Regions from separate parts of the Micromonospora violae genome, predicted to be linked through region 2. Evidence: riboswitches for the same ligand, from Rfam matches in the RefSeq annotation. Region 2 holds a riboswitch; each other region holds the start of a gene.
What was found. A riboswitch is a leader RNA that binds a small molecule or an ion and turns the genes downstream of it on or off. The one in region 2 is predicted to bind cyclic di-AMP.

Region 1: linked by a shared signal. The riboswitch ahead of EV382_RS03010 (C39 family peptidase) and the one ahead of EV382_RS25735 (C40 family peptidase) in region 2 are both predicted to bind cyclic di-AMP.
Region 3: linked by a shared signal. The riboswitch ahead of EV382_RS17860 (coiled-coil domain-containing protein) and the one ahead of EV382_RS25735 (C40 family peptidase) in region 2 are both predicted to bind cyclic di-AMP.

The regions. Positions count from the first base shown of each region.
Region 1 covers NZ_SHKK01000001.1:671,451-678,024, reverse strand. The annotation lists gene EV382_RS03020 (CDP-glycerol glycerophosphotransferase family protein) at 1-1,348, shown strand, start outside; gene EV382_RS03015 (alpha/beta fold hydrolase) at 1,353-2,099, opposite strand; gene EV382_RS03010 (C39 family peptidase) at 2,227-3,060, opposite strand; cyclic di-AMP (ydaO/yuaA leader) riboswitch at 3,305-3,446, opposite strand; gene EV382_RS03005 (hypothetical protein) at 3,731-4,501, opposite strand; gene EV382_RS03000 (hypothetical protein) at 4,634-5,137, opposite strand; gene EV382_RS02995 (acyltransferase family protein) at 5,229-6,455, opposite strand.
Region 2 covers NZ_SHKK01000001.1:5,725,916-5,732,489, forward strand. The annotation lists gene EV382_RS25725 (C40 family peptidase) at 1-177, shown strand, start outside; gene EV382_RS25730 (N-acetylmuramoyl-L-alanine amidase) at 234-2,216, opposite strand; cyclic di-AMP (ydaO/yuaA leader) riboswitch at 2,452-2,587, shown strand; gene EV382_RS25735 (C40 family peptidase) at 2,601-3,641, shown strand; gene dcd (dCTP deaminase) at 3,731-4,309, opposite strand; gene EV382_RS25745 (pyridoxamine 5'-phosphate oxidase family protein) at 4,409-4,966, shown strand; tRNA gene EV382_RS25750 (tRNA-Gly) at 5,150-5,223, shown strand; gene EV382_RS25755 (LD-carboxypeptidase) at 5,332-6,270, opposite strand; gene EV382_RS25760 (ATP-binding protein) at 6,545-6,574, shown strand, end outside.
Region 3 covers NZ_SHKK01000001.1:4,050,479-4,057,052, reverse strand. The annotation lists gene EV382_RS17880 (STAS domain-containing protein) at 1-167, shown strand, start outside; gene surE (5'/3'-nucleotidase SurE) at 226-1,047, opposite strand; gene EV382_RS17870 (1-phosphofructokinase family hexose kinase) at 1,044-2,021, opposite strand; gene EV382_RS17865 (SRPBCC family protein) at 2,210-2,677, shown strand; gene EV382_RS17860 (coiled-coil domain-containing protein) at 2,841-3,905, opposite strand; cyclic di-AMP (ydaO/yuaA leader) riboswitch at 3,911-4,042, opposite strand; gene EV382_RS17855 (cation diffusion facilitator family transporter) at 4,164-5,081, opposite strand; gene EV382_RS17850 (HelD family protein) at 5,188-6,574, opposite strand, start outside.

The sequences.
Region 1 (6,574 bases), 5.1 Mb from region 2:
GGAGATCCGGGCCGCCAACCTTCCGGTACGCGCGTGGACCCCGTTGATCGCCGACCGGCTCAACACGGCCCTGTTGGGGCTGCTCGCCGCCCTGGCGCTCGCCGCCGCGCTCACCCTGCCGGCCGGTGTGGCGCTGGCCGTCAGCCTGCTGGTCGGCGCGGGCGCCGGTGCGGTCGCGCTGGACCTGGCCCGGCGGCGGTTCCGGCCGAGGGCCGGCGGCGGTTCGGTGGCCGCTGCGCTGCGCCGGCACCAGCCGGAGTTCCTGCTCTACTTCTCCGCGCCGCCCGGTTCGGAGTACCAGGTCACCATGTGGCTGCCGTACCTGCAACGGATCGGCCGGCCGTTCCTGGTCGTGCTGCGGGAGCCGGAGTTCCTGGCTCCGATCGCGGCGGCCACCGACGCTCCGGTGGTCTACTGCCCGACCCTGCGGGCCATGGACGAGGCGCTGGTGCCGAGCCTGCGGGCGGCGTTCTACGTCAACCACGGGGCGAAGAACAGCCACTGCATCCGCTTCACCCAGCTCACCCACGTGCAGTTGCACCACGGCGACAGCGACAAGGCACCGAGCGCCAACCCGGTGTCCGGGATCTTCGACCGGATCTTCGTGGCCGGTCAGGCGGCGATCGACAGGTACGCCCGCGCCGGGGTGCGGATCCCGGCGGAGAAGTTCGTGGTGGTGGGTCGCCCACAGGTCGAGTCGATCCAGGTACGCCCGGAGCCCGCGCGCGGGTTGGCGGCCCCCACGGTGCTCTACACCCCCACCTGGACCGGGCACCACGCCGACGCCGACTACTGCTCGCTGCCGGTGGCCGAGCAGCTGCTGCGTCGGCTGCTGGAGCGCGGCGCGACAATGATCCTGCGGGCCCACCCGTACACGACGCAGAACCCGGCGTCGGCACGCCAGTTGGGCCGGCTGCACGAGCTGCTGACGGCCGATCGGGCCCGCACCGGCCGGCAGCACGTGTTCGGATCGGCGGCTCGGGAGCTGAGCCTGACCGAGTGTGTCAACGCCGCCGACGCGCTGGTCTCCGACGTCTCCGGGGTGATCTCGGACTTCCTCTACTCCGGCAAGCCGTACGCGGTGACCGACATGGGTGGCGAGGGCGACCGGTTCGTGGAACGGTTCCCGCTGGCCGGGTCGGGTTACGTGCTGCGCCGGGACATGTCCAACGTGGACGATGTGCTGACCGACCTGCTGGACACCGACCCGCTGGCCGAGGCCCGCTGGGCGACCCGCCGCCGCTACCTGGGCGACTTCCCCGCCGAGTCGTACGCCGAAGCCTTCCTGAGCGCCGCCCGCCGCGAGCTGACCCCGGCCGCGACACTGGCCGCGACCACGCCGGCGTAGCCGCTCAGCGGTACGGATCCAGCAGGGCCAGCACCGCCGCCGGGTCCTCCACGTGCGCGTTGTGGCCGAGACCGGGCAGCGTGGCGACCGGTACGCCGTACTCCTTGAGCTGTTCGTCGGTGACCATCGGGTCGTTCTCGCCGCGCGCCAGCACCACCGGCACGTCGGTCGCCGCCAGCAGCCCGGCCAGGTCGGGTTCGCCGACGGCGAAGGCGGTCGGGTCCATGGCGAGGCGCCACCGGCCGTCGACCTGGCGCAGCCCGGCGTCCACCACCGGGTGGTCCGGCGGGACCAGGCCGGCCAGGCCGGACACCCGAAGGTAGCGGCGCGCGGCCTCGGCGCGGGTGGCGAACCAGCTGACCGGGCGGGCGGCGAGGTCGGCGGCGCGGGTCAGCTCGTCGGGTGACCAGACGGCCTTGATGCCCAGCCCGACCACGGCGTCCACGGGCGTCCCGGCGGCGCGGGCGGCCAGCGCGAGGCCGACCACCCCGCCCAGCGAGTGCCCGAGCACGACCAGCCGGTCGCCGGGTGCCAGGCCGCGCGCTATCCGGTCGGCGAACCCCGCGAAGGTGTACGACGGCAGCGGCTCCGCCCAGCCGTGGCCGGCGAGGTCCGGTGCCAGCCACCGCCCCGCCCAGCGCTGCTCCAGCAGCGGCGCCCACGGCAACCAGACGTCCCCGGTCGTGCCCATTCCGTGCAGGAGCAGCAGGACACGCCCACGACCGGCGGGACCACCCGATTCATCCACCACGGCCGCAGTCTGCCACGGTTCACGGCCCGGTACGAGAGTCGTCGACGCCCGGCCGCGACATGCGGAGATGCCACGGGCGCCGGCCCCTTGTGGGGGACGACGCCCGTGACGGTTCAGCGTGCCTGGGTCAGGCGGAGTAGCCCCGGCTGGTGATCCAGTTGGCCAGGTCGATGGTGGTGATCCAGTACGACGGGTCGGCCGGGTTCGCCGAGTCGGCGATCCGCACGGTGCGACCGTTGTCCTTGTAGCCGACGACGGCGATGTAGTGCCCGCCGCCGTAGGAGTGCCAGCCGCCGTCGGTGTCGGTGGCGTCCCCGACGACGTTGGCGACCACGCCCCGGCCGTCGGTGATGGCCTTCATGACGTCGGCCTGGAGGCGGTCCATCTGCGCCGGGCTGGGCGCGGTGGGGAACATCCGGGTCCGGTACGGGGAGCCCTTCACCTCGGCGTTGAGCACCCGGGTGGTGTCCTCGGCCGAGTTGGTGCCCATCTCGGTGGTGCCCAGCTCGGCGGCGAGCTCGTCCTGGGTGCGGTCGATGCCGGCGGCGCTGAGCGCGTTGCGGGTGGCCGCCGGGCCGCAGTTGTAGTAGGTGTTCTGCGCCTCGTAGTCGTAGTCGAGCACCTTGGTCGCGGGCGGCTTCGGCTTCGGCTTGCGGGTCAGGTCCGGGTTGCTCGCGGCCTTGGCGGCGGGGGACGCGGCGCTGCTGGCCGGGGCACCCGTGGTCGGCGCGGCGCTGGCCGAGGGGGACGCGTCCCGGGCGTCGCCGCGGGAGGCGGCGACGTCGCTGCGCAGCTCGGCGACGGTGGTCGCGGTGCGCTGGCCGGCCGGGGCGTCGTCGGCCGTGGTGAGCAGGGCTCCGGTGGTGGTGGCGATCACGAGGGCCGCGGCGGAGGCGGCGACGATCTGGTACGGGCGCTCGGTGGCGAGGCGGCGGAGCTGACGCTGCAGGGTGTGCTTCACGGGTCCTCCACGGATCGGGGGGAGAGCGGCACACCGGGGCCGGACCGGTATCCGGGCAGGCGCCAGCGCGCGGACCGTGGTCCGCGGATGGTGAACCGCTCAGGGGAACGCCCGGCGCGGCCGGGCGGGAAAGGCGATGACCCGGGGGGTCAGCTCACCGTCACGAGACGAATGAGCGGGCGCACCGCCGCGCCGTGGAGGCGAGGGAACAACCGAGGGGTGGAAAGGTGCTGCACGAGGATGAGACTCCTTCCGACACCGCCTACCGGGTTAGCTGACGGATTCGGGCGGGAAGATCGCCCTACCGCGGGCCGTGCCGCGCGGATTCACCCCGGACTTGCTGATGGGTCCCCGGTTCGTTGATCACGATTAAGCGGGTCGACGCGGCGTCGCCTCTTGCGATCGGTTACCGCATCGGACGGCACGACACTACTGGCCGCTTCGCGCCCTGCCAAGCCAGGTTCACCTGCGTAAACCTCAATTGGCACGCCAATTTCTGCGCGTATTGCCGATGATGTGACTCGATGGGACATCCGGTTACGGAGACGCCTGCGGGCGACAACCGGACGGGCCGCAAAGAACGCGACCACAATCGCGCGAACAATGACGCTGATCGCGTCGGGCGTCCGATTTCACCGGCGCGTGACCGGGCTCACATAACGGATCGGGCTCAACCCACGCGGGCCGGGCGCCACCGGGCCACGACAGCCGGACGCAACGCCCCGGCCACCGTCCGGCGAGCGGGTGCCGGGGTCGGGCGCAGCCGGGCAGCCGCCGCGTACGCCTCCTCGGCGAGGGTGCGCGCCGACTCGGCGGCCAACTCCGCGTCGCGCCACGCGGCCCGCTCACGGCCGGCGGCCACCTGGTAGTCGGCCAGCCGCGCATCGCGGATCACCCGGCTGATCAGCGCCTCCTGCTCGACCGGGTGTCGTCGGGGATCCCAGCCGTGCCGGTGCCCGAACACGTCACCGAGCTGCGCGATCGTCAGGTCACCCCGCCAGTACGCCGCCATCGCCGCCCGGTGCAGATAGCGTTCCCGGGCGGCGTACTCGGCGGGGGTGTGCGGGGTCTGCGGGGTGGGGAACGCCCGGCCGCCGGCGAAGCGACGCGCGGCGGCGTCCGCCTCGTCGTACCTGCTCCAGGCCCGCTCCAGCTGCTCCTGAGCGGTCAGCCAGGCGGCGCGTCGCCGCCGGGCGGTGGTGGCCGCGCCGGACGCGGCGACGGCCACCTCCTCGGCGTAGCGGCGCCTGTCGACGGCCTCGGCGGCGGCCACCTCCCGAGCGGTGGGCTCGGCCGGGAGCGGGTCGTCCGTGGGCTGGTCCCGTTCGGGGCGGGCGGCCAGCACGGTGAGCAGGCCCAGGGTCAACAGGATCAGGGTGGACCAGATGGCGGCGGCCTGCGGCACCTCGGTCACGAACTGGTAGAAGACGACGGTCTCCATGGTCGGCACCTCGGGGAGAGAGCAGTGCGATGAAAGCCGCGCCGACCGGCGGGGCTTTGGTGGGCCACGGTCAGCGGGTCAGGGAGCGGGTGGGTCGACAGGGCGCGGCGGTGGGACGGTCGTCCCGGTGGCTCAGCGCCCGGGTGGGGCCCGGGAAGCCCGGCCGCTCGCACCATCGGCGAGGGGCAGCCGGTCAGACTCGGCGGCGCGAACCGACGGCACGCGCACCGCGATCGTGCGCTGGTCGCCGGGGAGCGTCACCGGCGTGTCGACCGACCAGGTCGGAGCAGACTCCCCGGCCGCCTTCGCCGGGGCCGGGCGGGCCGCACCGTGTGCCCACGACCCCGTGGCGTCCGCACCACCGACGCCCGGCGCACGGCCGGCGTTGGTGGCGGTTGGTGCCGATGGCGCGGCGTGCCGGACGGTGGCCGCCAGCGGCCCGGCGGCGACCGGGGCCGGCCGTGCGCTCGACTGTGGCACCATGCTCGACTGTGGCACCGGGCCGGGCGTCGACGTGGCGGCCGTGGCCGGGCCTGCGCCGAGCGCCAGGGCCGCGACGACGGCGAGACTGGTCAGCACCCGCGTCGCCCAGCGCGCAACCCACCACAGCGGACAGGTGAACGCGACCGGGAGCACGTCCCCACGCTACCGTCGCGCCGACCCGGACGCACCGACCACGGGCGTGTCGGATCACGCCGCGCCGACCCGCTGACCAGGATGGACGCTGTCAGCGCGAGTCGACGTACGCTGATCCACCGCCGGCCGGACCGACCTCGTCGGCCGCACCTCGGACCCCGCTTCCGGGGTGTGGCGCGTCGTCGGTACCGGCGGCCGTGCGTTGTCGGGGGACGGACGCCGGACGGGCCGGACGGCGCGGCGCGAGCCGGCGCATCATCGGGGTCTCGACGAAGCGATGCAGCAGCCCGGCGAGGATCAGGTTCGCCACCAGGAAGCCGAGCACCACGGCCGGGCCGCGCCAGCCCCCGAAGCCGGTCCCCCAGTCCCCACTCCAGCGCAGCACGCTCGTCATCACCAGCACGTGCACCAGGTAGAAGGCGAACGACACCTCGCCGAGCCAGACCAGCGGCCGGGACCGCCACGGCGAGCGCCGGCCCCGCACGTCGGCGTCCGCGGCAGCGGTGATCACCAACAGGTACGCGACCGCGAGCAGCGTCGTCCACCACTCGGCGGGGATCCACTGCGCGGCCGCCACCCAGGTGACCACGAAGATCCCGCTGGCCACCGGCAGGCCGGGACCGCGCCAGAGTCCTCGACGCATCAACTCGGCCGCCACCGCGCCCAACCAGAACTCCAGCGACCGCACCGGCGGGAAGATCTGGGTGAACCACCACCGGCTCACCTCCGGCACCAGCTCCTGCGCCGGCCACAGCGCGAGGATCAGCAACGGCAGCGCGACGACGAGCGCCCAGAGCAGCTTCGGTCGGGCCCGACGCAGCAGCGGCAACGCCAGCGGCAGACAGAGGTAGAAGAAGAACTCGCAGGAGAGCGACCAGCTGACGGTGTTGATGCTGTAGAACCAGCCCGGCCGGGGGTCCCACGCCTGGAGCAGCAGCAGGTTCTCCAGCGCGGCCGCCGGCAGGACCGGGTCGGCGAACCACCAGGCGACCACCAGCGTCGCCCCCCACAACACCAGGTGGTTCGGGTAGATCTTGGCGAACCGCCGCCGCCAGAAGGTACGCCGGGAGTCGCCCACCCGGGCCGACCAGACCAGCACGAAACCGCTGAGGATGAAGAAGAACTGCACCCCGGAGAGGCCCAGGGTGAACAGCCCGTCGACCACCGCCTTGTAGTCCGGCTCGGTGATGATCCGCATGGTGCCCGCGTGGAAACCGAAGACCAGCAGGGCGGCGATCCACCGCAGCCCGGTCAACGAGGGCAGCCGGGGCGGGGCGGAGGTGGGTCGGGCGACCGACCCCGCGGCGACGCTCGTCATGCCGGGAGCCCGACGCTCGGCAGGGTCACCAGCACGGTCGTATCCTCCTCGGCGCGGCGTCGGACGGCGCGACGGCGACGCCCGCGACGGCCCGGCAGGGCCGCACCGGGGCACCCTAC
Region 2 (6,574 bases):
GCCATCGCGCGAGCCGATGCTCGCCCCGGTGACCTGGTCTTCTTCTTCTCCGGCCTGAGTCATGTCGGGCTGTATCTGGGTAACAACCAGATGGTGCACGCGCCACGCGCCGGCAAACCGGTGCAGGTGTCCAGCATCAACACCATGCCCGTCGCCGGGTTCCGTAGACCCGGCTGATCCACCCCGCGCATCACGACGGCCCCCGGTCACCGACCGGGGGCCGTCGCGGTTTCTCAGCGGGGCGCGCCCACCGGCGACGGCAACAGCTGCACGTCGGCGAGGTCGACGTACATGATCCGGTGGCCGAACTGGATCTGCGCGTAACGGTTCTTGCCGCGAATCACCGTCCAGTCACCGGGCGAGGAGCCGTCGAACGTGGTGGCCCGGTAGTACTCGCCGGCCAGCACCGCGCCGACGGCGTACCGCTGCCCGGCGGCCAGGGTGTACTGCAACGGCGAGATCGTCTGGTAGGGAACCCCGTCCGGGTACGCCGACTGCTCGGGATACGCCCGTCCGTAGACCGGGACGGTGGCCCGTCCGGGTTTCGGCGTGGCCACGACGCCGACGGTCCAGCTGGCGGTCGGGGCGGACGCCGGGTTGTGGAACCAGGCCCGTTGCCCGAGATACCAGATCGCCGTCCAGTCGCCCTGCCGCCCGGCCAGCGCGTACGTCTGCCCGGCGGATGCCCGGGCCCCGTGGTCCGACACGACCATCGTGTTCGGGCTGCCGTCCGGGCGTAGCGCGATGTCGTTGACCAGCGGTGCGTCCGCGGACGGCGCGCTGCGGAGCACCACCGCTGAGGAGCCCCGCGGCGCGCACGGCACACCCGCGGTGACGCAGCCGGTGAACGCCGGCTGGTTGGTGGCGAAGTCCGGGTCGATCCGGACCAGCCCGGTGGCCGGGGTGCCGGTGTCCAGTCGAGGTGCGTGCAGCAGGTCGAAGTAGTGCGTCCAGTCCCAGTACGGCCCCGGATCCCAGTGCATTCCCCGTACGGTCGAGGCGATGGTGCCGGGCACGTTGTCGTGGCCGATGATGTGTTGGCGGTCCAGTGGGATGCCCAGCCGCAGCGCCAGGTGCCGGACCAGCTTCGCCGAGGTCCGGTACATCGCCTCCGTGTACCAGGTCCCCTGCGCCGCGAAGCCCTCGTGTTCCAGCCCGATCGACTTCGCGTTCACGTACCAGTTGCCGGCGTGCCAGCCGACGTCCTTGGTCTTCACGTGCTGGGCGATGTGCCCGTCGACCGAGCGCAGCGAGTAGTGCCAGCTCACGTAGGTCGGGTCCTGGACGAGTTGCAGGGTCGTCGCCCAACTCGCCTCGGTGTCGTGGATGACGATGTACTCGATCTTCTGCCGGGCGGGCCGGTCGGAGAGGTCGTGGTTGCCGTAGTCCCCGTCGCCGAACGCCTCGTAAGGTGCCGGGATCCACTCGCAGGAGATGGTGCGTGGGCACTCCACCCCGTCCGGGCGGGCCAGCCGGCGCAGGCCCAGCCGGTCCAACCAGGAACGCTCGGGCCGCACCGTACGGGCCGGCAGGGTGATCCGCTGGCCGTCGTCGGTCACCCGGGACTCGCCCGCGCCGATGGTGGTGAAGACCTCGTCGGCGAAGGCCGCGGCCGCGTCGGCGCTGTCCGCGCCGGAGTACCGGGCCACCGCGCCGTACCAGGTCGCCGGGTCGGTGTCGGCACCGACCGGCGCGCCCAGATCCCTCTGGTACGCGGCCAGCAGCGCGGCTCCACCCCGGATGTTGAGGCCCGCGTCGGCGCGCAGCGCCTCAGGGGCGACGCCGGTCAGCGTGGCGGCGGCATCCACGGTCTGCAACGCGGCGGTGGACGGCCCGGGGGCGGCCACGGGCCGGGGTGCGGGCACCCGGGCGGGACGGGAGTCGTCGCCGCGGGGGTCCTCGGCACCGGCGTCGTGGTGACCACGCCCGGGCAGGGCGGTCACGTGCCGCGCGTCGGTCAGGTGCATCGGGCCGTAGCCGCCACTCGTGCTGGGTGTGCCGGCGTTGGTGTCCCAGCGGGACTCCAGGTAGGAGACGCCGAGCAGGACGACGCTGGGCACGCCGTACTCGGTGGCCGCGTCGGCGTACTGCTGTTGGCGGCCGATGGTGGGCGCGGCGGTGGCCGGGCCGACGGAGAGTGGCACCGTGGTCGCGGCGGCGACCACGGTGGCGGCGAGCAGTGCGCGCCAACCCGTCGACAGGGTGGGATGGTGCATCGAACCCCCTAGATTCTCGCGGAGTGCGGTCAGGTCACCATCGCGCCGCCCGGGAGCTCAGGTCAATACCTTTCTATTTATCGAAGTTTGCGGAAAGAATTCTTCACACACGGTCGGTGACCTCGCCCAATCGGTACGGAGTGTCACGGCCGCACGGGTTGCGGATCGGTAACGAGCGTCTCTACTCTGGTCATTCGTCGGCCCGACAGCAGCTCCGCCCAGCCCGGGCGGTAACGGACCGACACCGCCGAGTCGTTTCCGAACGAACCGGGGACCCACGTCCCTCGGGGTGAATCCGCAGCCACTGCGGTAGGGCGCCGACTTCCCGCCCGAACCCGTCAGCTAACCCGGTAGGCGGTCAGGAAGAAGGAGTACGGAACCCCGGTGGCACTCCATGCCCCGCGGCCGTCGTCCGAGCGGCCGGCATCAGCCGGCCCGTCGTCGATCGCGCCGCGCCCACGCTGGTCCCGCTTCACCACCGCTCTCGCCGCGCTGGCCGGCGTCGCCGTCGTCCTGACCGGCAGTGCCACGGCGGCCCACGCCGACCCGTCGGTCGCCGAGATCGAACGCCAGATCGACGCCGACTGGAACAAGCTCGAACCGATCATCGAACGGCACAACGCCACCCGCACCGACCTCGCCGCGAAGCGCAAGCAGGCCGACGCGCTGGCCGCCCGGATCGCTCCGCTGGAGCGCCAGGTCGACGCCGCGATGGACAAGGTCGGTGCCCTGGCCGCCCGCGCCTACATGGGTGAGAACGTCTCGACCGTCAACGCCGTGCTGGGCAGTCGGTCGCCCAGCGAGGTGGTCGGCCAGCTCGAAATGCTCGACCGCTTCGCGCACAACCAGCAGAAGGACGTACGCCAGGTGGCCGACCTGCGCGACCAGCTGGCCGCGCAGAAGGCGCCGTTGGACGAGATGGTGACCCAGCTGGCCCGTACCGAAGCTCAGTTGGCGGCGAAGAAGAAGCAGATCAACGAGGAGATCGACCGCCTGCAGAAGCTGCGCCTCAAGGTGTACGGCAACGGCGGCGGCGGTCCGCTGCGCCCGGCACCCTGCCCGGGTAGCTACCCCGGCGGCGCCGCAGGCACCGCGGTCAAGTTCGCCTGCGCGCAGATCGGCAAGCCCTACGTCTGGGGTGCCGAGGGCCCGAACTCGTACGACTGCTCCGGGCTGATGCTGGCCGCCTGGGCGAAGGCCGGCGTGTCCCTGCCGCACAACGCCGCCGCGCAGAGCCGGGTCACGAAGAACGTCAGCAGGGGCGACCTACGCCCCGGCGACCTGGTCTTCTACTACAGCGACATCCACCACGTCGGCATGTACGTCGGCGGCGGCTGGGTGGTGCACGCCTCGCAGGCCGGGCAGCCGGTCAAGATGAAGAAGGTCGACGACGGCCCGATCCACAGCTACGGCCGTCCAGGCTGACCCCGGATGACCGGAGGGCCCGTCGCGATCCGTCGCGGCGGGCCCTCGTCGTTCTGGTGTGTCAGCGGGTGGGCCTCAGCGGGTGGGCCTCAGCGCGTTGGCCAGGTGCGCCAGTGCTGCCAGGCGCGGCTGGGGGTCGGCCCCCGCTGACCCTGGTAGCGCGAGCCGTAGACCACCGAGCCGTACGGGTGCTCGGCCGGCGAGGAGAGCCGGAAAATGCAGAGCTGCCCGATCTTCATGCCCGGCCACAGGGTGATCGGAAGGTTCGCCACGTTCGAGAGCTCCAGCGTCACGTGGCCGGAGAAGCCCGGGTCGATGAAGCCGGCGGTGGAGTGGGTGAGCAGCCCGAGCCGACCCAGGGAGCTCTTGCCCTCCAGGCGGCCGGCGAGCTGGTCACCCAGCGAGATGACCTCCAGTGTCGAGGCGAGCACGAACTCCCCCGGGTGCAGCACGAACGGCTCGCCGTCGGGGACCTCGACCACCGACGTCAGGTCGTCCTGCTGCATGGCGGGATCGATGTGGGTGTAGAGGTGGTTGTTGAAGACCCGGAACAGCCGGTCGAGTCGGACGTCGATGCTGGACGGTTGAACCAGGGTGGGCTCGAACGGCTCCAGGCCCAGCGTGCCGGCCTTGATCTCGGAGACCAGGTCGCGGTCGGAGAGCAGCATCGGACCACCATAGCCGCGTTGCCAAAAGTCGCCAGATTCGGTGCCGGTGACCAGCGCGTCGAGGTCGCTGGTCGTACATTTGTTCGATAGAATGCCCACATGGCTTCCTGGTCCGAATTCGCCGCCGACGAGCCCCGACTCGCCGACGGGATCCGCGTTCTCCTCCAGCAGTACGGGCCGGGCTTTGGCTACCTGGCCACGGTCCGTGCCGACGGCGGGCCCCGCGTCCATCCGGTCTCCCCGGTCATCACCGCCGAGGGGCTGTTCTGCTTCATCATCGACTCTCCCAAGCGCCGCGACCTCGAACGTGACGGCCGTTACGCGCTGCACTCGTTCCCCCCGGAGGAGAGCGACGACGAGGCGTACGTGGCGGGGCGCGCCCGTCCGGTGACCGATCCGGTCCGGGTGGCACAGTTGGCGCAGAGCGCCCGGGCCGAGCCGCAGGCCGACTGGCGGCTCTTCGAGTTCACCGTCGACGTGGCGATGCTCACCCGCCGTGAGCAGCAGATCACGGGCATTCCGGGCCGCGCGCCGGGTCGACCGGCCGTTCGGGTCTGGCTCGACCCCCACGCCCCGTCGGCGTCCGCCGCCCCACTCGCCGTCCCGCAGGCGCGCCCGACCCGCCTCAGCCGCGACGTCCAGTGCACAGCCGCCTGACCACGCCATGATCCACTCGGTTTCCGTGAAGTCGGGGTGTCCCAGCGCTCCGGACACCCCGACTTTCAGAAAGTCGAGTGGACCAACCCGGGCCGCCCCGGGTCGTGCGGTATGTGGACACCTCCAGCCGGCAGGGGTACCTGGGTGCACGGGCACGACGACTCGGGTACAGTGGTGCCGCTTGCGGGTGTAGTTCAATGGCAGAACATCAGCTTCCCAAGCTGACAGTGCGGGTTCGATTCCCGTCACCCGCTCCACCGCGAAGGCCCTGGCCAGGACGACAGTCCCGAGCCGGGGCCTTCGACGTTGCGGCGGCCTGCATCCCCGGACGGAGACAGCGCTCGCACCTGCGAGCGCTGCGGCCCCTATCGGTAGTCGGCGTAGATCCGACGCTCCACGCCATCGACGGTGACCGGGCCGCCGTGGGGAAGGATCCACTGCGGTCTGGTGTGGCCGAACGGGACGCCGACGCAGACGACGGCTTCCGGGTTGTAGCGGGTCACCACGTCGACGACGGTGTCCCGCTGCTGCTCGCGTAGCCGTGCCCGATCAGCAGCCGGGGGGCGACGGGTGTGGTCGGAGACCGGCGGACGGGCGACCAGGACCGCGTCGACGGCGCTGAGCAGGCCGCGTTCGCCCAGTGCGCGGACGATCCAGCCGACCTCGCGGGCGGGGAGGAGCTTCTCCGACGTTTCGATGATCAGCACCCCGCCGTGCAGTACCTCCGGGGGGAACGGGAAGCGCCCTGCCGTCAGGACCCACTGAATGACCTCCAGGCAGCCGCCCCAACTGGGGCCGGTAACGGTGCGGGAGGGCCCGTGCCAGCTCCACGGCTCGGTTGGTTCGCGCTCTCCGAAGGACTTCAACGCCTGCGGGTCTGCCCAGTCGATCCCGACGTCCTCGGACTCACCCGGATCGGTGATCTCCAGTCGTTCCCCGGTGAGCAGTGCGGCCCGCAGCGACCGGACGTGAACGTCGTCCACGGCCGGCCCGGGGCCGAGGTGCACCTGGGAGGATCCGCCGTAGAAGCTGGCGATGCCGTGGCCCCAGAGCCAGTGGTGCAGGTTGGTGTTGTCGCTGGTGCCGAGGAACGGCTTCGGGTCGGCTCGGGCCAGGTCGGCGTCCAGGTGGGGGATGACAGTGATCTGGTCCTCGCCCCCGACGACGGCGAGGATGCCGCGTACCTGGGGGTCTGCGAAGGCGGCGTTGATGTCCGCCGCACGCGCTGCCGCGCTCGCACCCACCTGGCGGGTGGTGGGGTATTCGACCGGAACGAGGCCGGTCAGGTCGGCGAGGCGTCGCATGGCCTGCTCGTGAATCGCTGGATAGGCACCAGCCGCAGCGAAGGACGGCGAAAGGACCGCGAGGTGGTCACCGGGTTGCGCCTTCCGGGGACGAACAAGCTCATGCACCATGTCGAGATCCAACAGGTCTGCCAGCCGGTGCGCATCTCATTTGTGACAGGTTCCAGGAGAACCACGGCGGCGTCGACCAAGCGGAACGACTCGGCGGCTGGCTGGCTGTGGTGCAGGTACGGGCAACACAAATGCGTCTCATCTTCATGGCAAGATCTGCCAGGTGCAGGTCGGGTTACTCGGTCCATTCGAA
Region 3 (6,574 bases), 1.7 Mb from region 2:
TTGCCGGCTTCCAGACGGCCGAGGTCAGCGGCGTCAAGCTGGTGGTGACCGAGCCGAGCCGATTCGTGCACCGGCAGCTCTGGGTGACCGGCCTGCTCGGCCTCTTCGGCGCCCCGGAGCCCTACTTCGCCGGTGCCGCCACCCCCGAGGTGCTGCCCGGCGCCTGAGCGCGTCGGTGAGCGCGAGGAGTGAGCAGCCCCGCAGTCGCGAACGAAGCCGTGCGGGCTACTCGTCCAGGCCGGTCAGGTCGATGTCGCTCGCCTCGCTGACCGCCCGGATGGCTGTCACCGACGCGTACCCGGCAGCCAGCAACGCCACGTCCGTGCCGGGCTGTGCGGCCTGCCCCGGCTCCTGCAGTGAGGTACGCACGAAGCCGTGGCCGGATTCCGCCACCGTCATCTGCACCTGACCGAAGCTGGCCAGGGTGCCTCGCCGCACGCCGCGCAGCTCCCCGTGCGGCAGGTCGGGAACGTTCACGTTGAGCACGCTCTCCATCGGCGCGGAGGTCAACCGGGGGAGCAGGTCCAGGGCGACGCGCGTGGCGGTGTTCCAGTGCCGCTCGGCGTCGCGTACCCGAGCGGCGGCGTCCACCGCGGCCCCGCCGCTCGCGGCCGTCGCCTCGCCGGCCGAGAGCACGTCGAGGGAGACCGCCATCGCCCGGCAGCCGTTGGTGGCGGCGGTGAACGCGGCGCCCACGGTCCCGGAGTGCAGCACCGCCCGACCGGCGTTGGCACCCCGGTTGACACCGGAGAGCACCACCGACGGCGGCGGGCCGAACGCCCCGTGCAGGGCGATCAGCGTGATGAAGCCGGGGGACCCGGCGACTCCGTACGCCGGCACACCCACCAGCTCGGGCAGCGGGTGGTCGTTCACGACGACGCGCCCGTCGCGTTCCACGGCGCTCATCGCGGCGCTGGTGCCGCTCGCCTCCTCCATCGGCGCGGCGACCACCACGTCCAGGCCCCGCTGCCGGGCCGCCCAGGCCAGGGCCTGGATGCCCGGTGCCGCGATCCCGTCGTCATTGGTGATGAGCACCCGTAGGGTCATCGCTCGATCACCCGGTCGGCCAACTCGTCCGGAGTGGTCCGTTCCTGTTGCCGGCTGTCCGCCGGCACCAGTCGGACCCGGTCCACCAGGCCGGTGATCGAGTCCAACCGCCCGGTGCCCAGGCCGTGCCGGGTCACGTTCAGCGCGCCAGCGGCGGCACCGGTGCGGATGGCGGTCCGGATGTCTCCGCCCCTGGCCACGACGGCCGCCACTCCCGCGGTCATCGAGTCGCCCGCACCCCGCGGGTCGGCCGCCTCCAGCCGGGGCATCTCGACCTGGAACAGCTCCCCGTCGATGAGCGCCAACGCCGGCTGATCGGCGCGGCTGACCACCACCGTCTCGGCGCCGCCCGCGTGCAGCTCGTACATGGCCCGGGTCAGCTCCACGCTGTCGTCGCTGCGGGCGCGACCGTCGCGGATCAGCTCCTCGTGACTCACCTTGAGGAAGAACACCCCGCTCTCCAGCACCGACGTGAGGTGGTCACCGGAGAGGTCGACCACCACCCGGCCGCCGTTGGCGCCGAGGTCGGCGGCGAAGCGTCGGTACAGGTCGGCAGGGACGAGCCAGGGTTCGTTCGGCCCACTGAGGATGCTCACCGAGGCGCGCAGGCCCTCGCCGAGCGCGAGGTTGTACAACTCGTCGATCTCGTGCCGGCTCAGCGGCTGCCCGGGCACGTCGGCGATCTCCTGCCGGGAGCCCGCCCGGCGATCGTGCACGTACCCGCCGCTGCCGGAGTCGCGGACCACCACCTTGAGGTCCACGCCCTCGCTGACCAGCAGTGGCTCCAGCACCTGGCCGATCTCGCCCCCGAGGGCGGCGCAGAGCACCACGTCGACGCCGAGGGAGATCACCATCCGGGCCTGCCAGACACCCTGCCCACCGGGGTGCAGGTGCAGCTCGGGGTGGTCGTTGGGCTGGTCCACGGTCACCGTCAGCTGTGGCGTGGGCGCGAAGACCATCACGTGCCCACTCATCGGTCGTCGCTGTTCATGCTGGCCGCCTCCGGCACCCTCGGAAGACTTCGTACCAATCGACCTTAATGGGGCAGGTGGTGCCAGGTCGCCGCATCGGCCCGGTCCGGTGCGGCACCCGGGGCGGTCGGGCGTTGCCAGCCAGACATCGGTGCGGGACGATCGGGCGACCAACGACGGCGGGAGACGGTGTGCTCAGCAGCGATACCTTCAGCTACACCGTCCAGGCCCGGTGCTCACCCGCCGAGGCGGCAGCACTGCTCAGTGACCTGACCCGGCAGGGTGAGCTGCATCCGCTGATCGTCCGGGTCCGCCGGGTGCCGCCCCGACCCGGCGCGCGGGCCAGTTACACGATCAACGACCGGTTGGCGGCCGGCCCGCTGCGGTTCCGGACCACGTACCACGCGGACGTGCTGATCATCGGGACCGACGAGATCGTCACGGTGGCCCGCCAGTGGCCCGCCACCACGGTACGCAACCACACCCGCCTGCGCGCCGAGCCGGACGGCCTGGTCCGCATCGACGTCGAGATCACCCTGACCGCGCCGACGCCGCTGTTCCGCTACGCGTTCCGCCAGGCCCGAGCCGCTCACCTCGCGCTGGCGACCCGGCTCGGCGCGGCCCTGGACCGCAGCGCCGACCCGTCGCCCCCCACCTGACCGGCGCGCCGTCGCCCCCACGGCTTGTCCGTGGCGAGCACGGTCGCGATGATCATCAGGCCCGCGCCGTCGCGGTCGACGTAACGTCACCGAGGTCGGGGTATCCCGGCGTGCGGATGCCCCGACCTCGGCGACAGCGAGCGGATGCCCCTGCTCGGACGGGTCAGTAGACCGACAGGTGCACGTGGTTGGTGTGGTCGGTGGACGGGGTGCCGTGCGCGCCGCTGTACGACTTCCACCCGCTGCTGGGCAGCCAGATCTGCTTGTACCAGATCACGTAGAGCACGGCGAGCCGGTCCGCGTTGCGGATGAAGTACGCGGCCAGGTTGTTGCCGTACGTCTTGTCGCCGCCGGTGGCGACCCCACCGAAGCCGTTCTTCTGTGCTGCGAAGTCGCAGGCCCGACCCTTCGGGTGTTCACCGGAGCCGCTGGGGCGGTGGCACGAGACGTACCGGGTGAAGCCGGCGGCCTTGGCCTGGTTGAGCGCGTGCAGCGTGCGTGGGGTGATGCAGCCGCTGGCCGGCGTCGGGTCGTTGACGCTGCATGACTCGGAGGGCCAGGAGCCGTCGGAGTTGCGCGGCGCGGCCTTCGCGTTGGCGGTGGAGGTACCCCGGTTGGAGCCGGTGTCGGTGGTGGTCTGCGGCTTGGCCGCGGTGGCCACGGTCAGGGCCCGTTCGGCCTGATCCTTGCGCTTGGCCATCACCGCCACCTGCTTGCGCTGTTCGTTGATCTCGCCGTCCAGCGCGGTCCGGGTGCGGTTGGCCCGGTCCTTGCTGGCCAGCAGGTCGCGCAGCACCCGGTCCTCGTTGGCGGCCACCGCGTCCAGCGCGGCCGCCCGGTCCATGAAGCCCTCCGGGGTGTTGCTGTTGAGCAGCGCCGACATCGCGCCGAGCCGGCCGGTCCGGTACGCCACTTCGGCGATCTCGCCGACCTTGCCGTTGCGCTGGTCGATCTCGACCTCGATGGTCTTGAGCTGGGTGGCGAGCTGCCGCTGCCGTTGTACCGAGGTGTCCAGGGCGCGTTTCGCGTCCAGGTAGCCCTTGCTGGCCGCCTCGAGTTGGGCGCGCAACGCCGGGGTGCCGCCCTCCTCGTCGGAGTTGGGCGCGGCGGCCCGTTGGCCGGTCGGGGGAGCGGCCGAGGCGGTGCCGGCCGGAAGCGCGACGCCGAGGGCGAACATCGCGACGATCAGGGCCGCCAGGCGGGCGGCGGGTGGTCGTGCTGGTGCCACTGCGCATGTCCTTCCGTCAGCCGCCGACCGGGTTAGCTGTCGGGTTCGGGACGGAAGATCCCTACCGCTGACGCGGATGCACCCCAGGAACGTGGTTCCCCGGTTCGCCCTGCTGGGCGATTAGGCGGCGACCGCCACCGGCGCCGGGAGGGCGCCGCCTGGTGGAGGCCGGGACTGAGCCTACCGGTGCAGGTGGGGCGACTGCAGCCGATGTGACGGACGGTGCGTGCGTTACCACGGAAAATTACCGTGATCCCGTCACCACTCGATGGAGCCACACGCCCCGGCGGCGGCGCCGGGCTCGATCTGCAACGTCGCGTGCTCGATGCGGAAGTCGTCGTGCAGGGCCGTGCGGGCTGCGGCGAGCACCGCGCCGACGTCCGCGCCGGGTGCCATGGTCAGGTGTGCGGAGGCCACCTCCATGCCCGAGGTGAGCGTCCAGACGTGCAGGTCGTGCACCTCGACGACACCGGGGACCGCGGCCAGTCGGTCGTGCACGGCGGTCACCTGGAGGTGCTCCGGGGCGGCCTGCACCAGGATGCGGATGGCGGCGCGGGCCAGCCGCCAGGTGCGCGGCAGGATGAAGACGCCGATGGCGACCGCGACCAGGGGGTCCGCCCACCACCAGTCGGTGACGGTGATGAGCAGCGCCGCGCCGATGACGCCGAGCGAGCCGAGCAGGTCGCCGAGCACCTCCAGGTAGGCGCCCTGGAGGTTGATGCTCTCCCGGGCCCCGGCGCGCAGCAGGGCGAAGGCGGCGATGTTCGCGAGCAGACCGAGCACAGCCACCGCGAGCATCGGGCCGGCGATGACCTCGGGCGGGTCGCCGAAACGGCGGATCGCCTCGATCACCACGTAGATCGCGACGCCGGAGAGCAGGACGGCGTTGGCCAGCGCGGCGAGCACCTCGAGTCGGTAGAGCCCGAAGGTGCGCTGCGGGTCGCCGGTGGCCCGCCGGGTCGCCGTGATGGCGGCGAGCGCCATCCCGATGCCGAGCACGTCGGTGAACATGTGCCCGGCGTCGGAGAGCAGGGCGAGTGAACCGGTGTGCAGGGCCACCACGGCCTCGACCACCATCAGGGTGGCGAGGAGCCCGAATGCCGCCCAGAGTCGACCCCGGTGCTGGTGTGCGGCATTGGCGACGGAGCCGTGGTGGTGGTCATGACCTGCGCCCACGAGATCCACCTTCCGCCGCCGATCGGGACCCGGTCAAATGTATGCGCACATCGCTATGTGTGCAAGTGTACGCGTAGCGCCGTGCACCGGTGGCAGTCCGCGCAGGTCAGCCGTTCGGGTCGATGGTGGTGAGTCGCTGGGTGGCCCGGGAGAGCGCCACGTACAGGGTGCGTACGCCGGCACCCGGGTCCGCGCGGATCTCACTCGGGGCGACCAGCACCACCCCGTCGTACTCCATGCCCTTGGCCTCCAGGCTGGTCACCACCTGTAGCCGTGCGCCGCCCAGAGCGCCCAGCCAACCGGCGACCTCATCGCGGCGGGGGACCGGCGTGATCACCCCGACCGTCCCCTCCACCTCCGCCAACAGGGCGCTGGCGGCCTCCACGGTCGCGGTCTCCAACCCCGTGGCGGGCACCACCAGCTCGACCGGCTCGACCCCGGTGGAGCGGACGGCGGTCGGCAGCGGCAGGTCGGGGTAGAGCCGACGGATCTCCGCAGCCGCCACCGCGAAGATCTCCGCCGAGTTGCGGTAGTTCGTGGTGAGCGTGAAGTCGTGTCGCTTGCGCCGGCCCAGCGCCTGGTCGCGGGCTCGGGTCAGCTCCTCCGGGTCGCCGGTCCACGCGGTCTGCGCCGGGTCACCGACCACCGTCCAGGAGGCCAACCGGCCGCGTCGACCGATCATCCGCCACTGCATCGGCGAGACGTCCTGGGCCTCGTCGACCACCACGTGCGCGTAATCCCGGTAGTCCTCCGGGCGCTCCCGGGCCGCCGCGCGGGCGGCCCGCTGCCGCTCGCCGAACGTGCTCAGCTCCCGGACGCCACCGGCGAGCTGGAACGGATCGCGTCGCGCGCGGGCCGGCTGCACGGGTTTACCGAGCAGCGCGTCCAACTCGTCCAGCAGCGCCACGTCGGCGATGGTCAACCCGGCCGAGTCCAGATTCCGGTACGCGGCGTTGAGCAGCCGGATCTCCGCCGACGAGAGGATGCCTCCGGCGTACCGGCGCAGTCGGTCCGACTGCGCCAGCCAGCCGAGCACGTGCCGGGGGTGCAGCCGAGGCCACCACGCCTTGAGAAACTCCCGGAACTCCGGCCGCTCGGCGATCTCCGCCTCGAAGGCCGGCTGTTCCGGCAGGCGACCGCTGCTCAGCTCACGGGCCTGCGCCCAGAGCGCGGCGAACACCCCGTCGAAACCGGCCCGGCGCACCTCGTTGCGCCGCGCGCCCCGGTGCAGCGCGCGATCCCGGATCCGGTCCAGCGTGGCCCGGTCCAGGCGCAGCAGCGTCCCCCGGTAGAGCAGCCGCAGCTCACCCGGGCCGCCCGGCACCGCGTCGCGGGCCGCCCGCTCCAGGACCCGGCGCATCCGCAGCGAGCCCTTCACCGCCGCCACCTCGGGCGGGTCGGTGCGGGTGGCGGTCATCCCCGGAAAGAGGGTGCCCAGCGAGTGCAGGGTCGCGGTGTCCTCACCCAGCGACGGCAGCACCGAGCCGATGTAC